One region of the Solibacillus isronensis genome, then DNA from elsewhere that is predicted to be linked to it. Evidence: riboswitches for the same ligand, from Rfam matches in the RefSeq annotation. Region 1 holds a riboswitch; the other holds the start of a gene.
What was found. A riboswitch is a leader RNA that binds a small molecule or an ion and turns the genes downstream of it on or off. The one in region 1 is predicted to bind FMN.

Region 1 (2,207 bases):
CACAATGTCGCCTGTGAAGGATCGATAAATGGTTCAAATCCAACAACAAACGGTACTGTTGCTGTACGCGGAATTGCAAAAAACGGCCCAATCGTTAAGTATAAAGCCAATGCAAAAAACAATCCAAACATCGGATGTACTTTACTTGCCAAATCGCGCAATCCATTACTTCCCGACAATCCGATTGCCAGAATTCCTAAAAACGGCAAACCAATTGCCGTAACTAAAAAGCCAATTAGCGCAAACCAATAGTTTGTCCCTGCCAATTGCCCCATTTGAATCGGAAATATTAAATTTCCTGCTCCAAAAAACATCCCAAACAGCATCGTTCCGATTACTGCATAGGTTGAAAATGGTATTTTCTTGTCCATCATATTCTCTCCCAAGATGTCATTTCATGGTGTTTTAATGAAACGTCCTAATTTTCTTAACAATGTACAATATCATATCAGCCCTATAACAGAATGACAATAGTAAGAGTAAATATAAAAGGAGCGATGTCATAAAGTTAACACTTTTATGACATCGCTCCATAATTTATTATTTAATTAAGCTAAATATTGTCTGCGCTGATTTTCAATCCATACACGCATTGAACGGTAAAGCATCGTCACGACCACAAACATCATAATTCCTTTAACAATATTAAACGGTAAAATACCTAACACGATTGTTTCGTACATATTATATTCGAAGCCTAGTAAGTACGTGTACAGCGGTAAGAACGCCACGTAGTTTAATGCCGCCATTCCAATTGACATTACAACTGTAGAAACAACTAAGCCTGTCATTAACCCTTTTGCAGAAGGGAATTTTTTATAAATATAGTAAGCTGGTAAAATGAATAATACACCTGTAGCGAAGTTAGCCATATGACCTACCGGAATTCCTTCAGGAGCCCCTGTGTAAATCCAGTCAAGCACATTTTTAACAAGTTCAACTAGGATACCTGCAACAGGTCCCATCGTAATTGCCGCAATCAATGCTGGCACATCACTGAAATCAATTTGTAAAAACACCGGGAACCATGGTAGTGGGAAGTTTAACAACATTAGCACAAATGAAACCCCACTCAGCATTGCGATTGTTACGAATGATCGTAACTTTAAACTTCTTTTTTGCATATAAATCTCTCCTCTTTGCTGATTCCATCTCGCAAGAAGAAAGGACGTATCAAATCATTCCATGAAAAAACCCTTATGCTAAACTAGAGCATAAGGGAGAAATAGGCACACTTAAATAAAGGGTCTATCTGTGCATTTGCAGCAATTCCTGTTTTTTGTACACGAAAAATATTCCGTTTACAAATAAGGAATTAGAAATAAGTACTGCAAAGCACGGCATTTTCAAAAAATGACGACCGTACCTTCACCTTCTCCCATCCAGACTATACTGTCGGCTTTGGAATTGCACCAAATCCTGCACACAAAAGTGGCTCGCGGGCTCGAAAAGTTCGACATAACTTCCTCCAAGTAAATGGTCAGAAGTTATAACTTTTATTACCGCCGGTCGGGAGTTACACCCTGCCCCGAAGATGAATCAATATGAAATTATGTAGCAATTACCTTGCTATAACTATTATTATATATAAAAAAAAGGAATTGTAAAGCCCATTGCTTACAATTCCTAGTAAAATTATTTGAATTATTGAAATTCATAATGAATACGGTTCGCCGCAACCGGCTTATCTACCGGTTTTGTGAAGTCATAACCGCCCCATTGTTCCTGTACGATATTTTCAAATTTCACCTGTTTATCAAAACTTGCTACTGTCATTATTAATCCTTCAATCATTCGCATTCCTTGAGCTGGTTCATAATTGTCCAAGTTTAAAGGTTCTTCAAATGTAATTGTTACAATCGACTTAGCGTCTTCAACTTTTAAATATACACCCGGCAATATAACCGTTCTGTATATATCATTCGCTTCCACCGTCATATTTTTGATTGCTTCTTGCACATCTTTAAAGCTCATTCGGAAATTGGGACTTAAATATACCGCCCCATTCCGCATCTGATACATAAAATAATTATATTGAGCGTTCTCATCATTTAATAAAAACGGCTCTTTTACGTCGCCAACATGGTCAAAGTAAATTGGTTTTCCGGCCGTATTTTGTATTTCTACTTCCATATATGCATCTCTGAAAGTGTCGACAAGGGAACCGAGATAATTTGATAAGGAAGCAGTTCCCGCATCATATTGGT
Region 2 (2,207 bases), 690 kb from region 1:
AGCTGTGGCATGCGGGCCATTGAACCATCTTCGTTCATAATTTCACAGATGACCGCAACTTCATTCGAACCGCATAGTTTAGCCAGATCAACACCTGCTTCCGTATGCCCGCGACGTTCCAACACGCCTCCCTGTTTAGCAATGAGCGGGAAAACATGGCCGGGACGATGAAAATGCTCCGGTTTTGTTGCAGGATCCAGTAATGCTAACATCGTTTTAGAACGCTCAAATGCACTTATACCTGTCGTTGTATGGATATGATCGATACTAATCGTAAAAGCTGTTTGATATGTATCGGTATTGCTTTGCACCATTGGATGAAGGGAAAGCTTTTCTGCAAGTGCAGATGAAACTGGTGTACAAATTAACCCTCTTCCATAAAGCGCCATGAAATTAATATTTTCCGGTGTAGCGAATTCTCCTAACACTAGAAAATCCCCTTCATTTTCACGGTTCTCGTCATCTGACACAATAATAATCTCGCCGTTTTTCAATGCGTGAATTGCTTCTTCAATTGTATTCATTTTGTAGCACTCCTTTAAAATCCTGTACGTTGCAAAAAGTCCATTGTAATTGTACTTTCCGTTTGATTTTGTAAATGTTTTTTTACATATTTTCCGATTAGATCTGTTTCAATGTTCACAACATCTCCCGGCTTTTTAAAGCCTAATACAGTCTGTTCATACGTATGAGGGATTAAGGAAATGGTAATGAATGTGTCCGTCACATCAAAGATTGTTAAACTCGTGCCGTCCACTGTAATTGAGCCTTTCTTAATACATTCAGCAACCAAATGCTTTTCCATTGCCAAATCAATATAAACTGCATTGGCAACGGGTCTTTTCCGTTGTATTGTTGCAATTCCATCAACATGGCCCGAAACAATATGCCCTCCGAAACGACCATTCGCCGACATTGCCCGCTCTAGATTGACAGGCATCCCAGCAGTTAATTGCTGTAGGCTTGTTGCTTTGACAGTTTCCGGCATGACGTCTGCCAAAAATACGGTCGGCGAAAATTGTTTCACTGTCAGACAGACACCATTAACGGCAATGCTGTCCCCGAGTTGAACATCCTCTAGAATTTTGCTTGCGCGAATGGCTAGTTCCATCGCTTGTGTGGATTGGCTGACTGTTTCAACCGTTCCAAGTTCTTCAATGATTCCTGTAAACATCCTGCTCACCTCTTTTTAGGATTAAAAAAGAACCCCGATTGAATTCGGAGTTCGATGAGAGGAAAATTGAGCATCATCAAATAAGCTTTTCGAAGTAAATTTTCAAAAAACTGCTGACATTGCTTCCTTCTCCCATCCAGACTATAACTGTCGGCTTTGGACTTGCACCAAATCCTGCACACATAAGTGGCTCACGGGCTTAGAGATAAACTCATCACCGTCGATTGGGAATTTCACCCGACCCCGAAGGAAATTATTTTTTTCAAATAAAATAAAAAAACCCGTCACAAGGTGCGACAGGAAAAGTGTATAGCAAAAAAGCACATTTAAAATCAAATTTTTAAAATGCGTTGCCATTCCTTCTCCCATCCAGACTATAACTGTCGGCTTTGGATTTGCACCAAAATCCTGCACACATAAAGTGGCTCACGGGCTTAGAGATAAACTCATCACCGTCGATTGGGAATTTCACCCGACCCCGAAGGAAATTATTTTATTTGAAAGTTATTGTAACATAAATAATTTAAAAAGCTAATAGTATTTTAGCACCTACTTACTTTTTGTTCCATCAATCCTTTTACCTCTATCCCCTCTGTTAAATTATAAAAATTTTGAAACTTTAATAAAGGTAATACGTAGAAGAATATACATAATATTACATAAATTAGAAAGGGGTTATTGCAAGCTGTTTTTAAGTGTCTTTCGTTTACTTGGTTGCTTTTTTTCGTATAACTATTTCATAAATATAGTGTCGGATAATCTTTAGTAATATAAAAAAACAAATACCTTTTTAACGGTAATGGAGGCTTTTATGGCGAATAATTCACAATCGAATAAATATCTTATCTTTCTAGAGCTACTGTTTTATGCAGCATTACCTTATGTAATCTGGAAGTTTGGGCGAGAGCCTTTTGGTGACTATGCGGCAATGCTGCTGTCCACTGTTCCCGGGATAATTTATACGGTTTACCGCTTTGCTAAAGACCGGCAATTCAATGTGACAGGCCTGTTTATTTTAGGCTCAATGCTTATA

Region 2: it holds a riboswitch for FMN, as region 1 does, so the genes downstream of both, ribE (riboflavin synthase) here and M3166_RS07890 (ECF transporter S component) in region 1, are expected to answer to the same signal.

What each region holds. Positions count from the first base shown of each region.
Region 1 covers NZ_JAMBOC010000001.1:1,537,976-1,540,182, forward strand. Annotated here, with positions in the region: gene brnQ (branched-chain amino acid transport system II carrier protein) at 1-371, opposite strand, end outside; gene M3166_RS07890 (ECF transporter S component) at 549-1,124, opposite strand; FMN riboswitch at 1,367-1,540, opposite strand; gene M3166_RS07895 (hypothetical protein) at 1,645-2,207, opposite strand, start outside.
Region 2 covers NZ_JAMBOC010000001.1:843,441-845,647, reverse strand. Annotated here, with positions in the region: partial or broken gene ribB (3,4-dihydroxy-2-butanone-4-phosphate synthase) at 1-524, opposite strand, end outside; gene ribE (riboflavin synthase) at 539-1,174, opposite strand; FMN riboswitch at 1,295-1,429, opposite strand; FMN riboswitch at 1,528-1,664, opposite strand; gene M3166_RS04360 (VC0807 family protein) at 1,986-2,207, shown strand, end outside.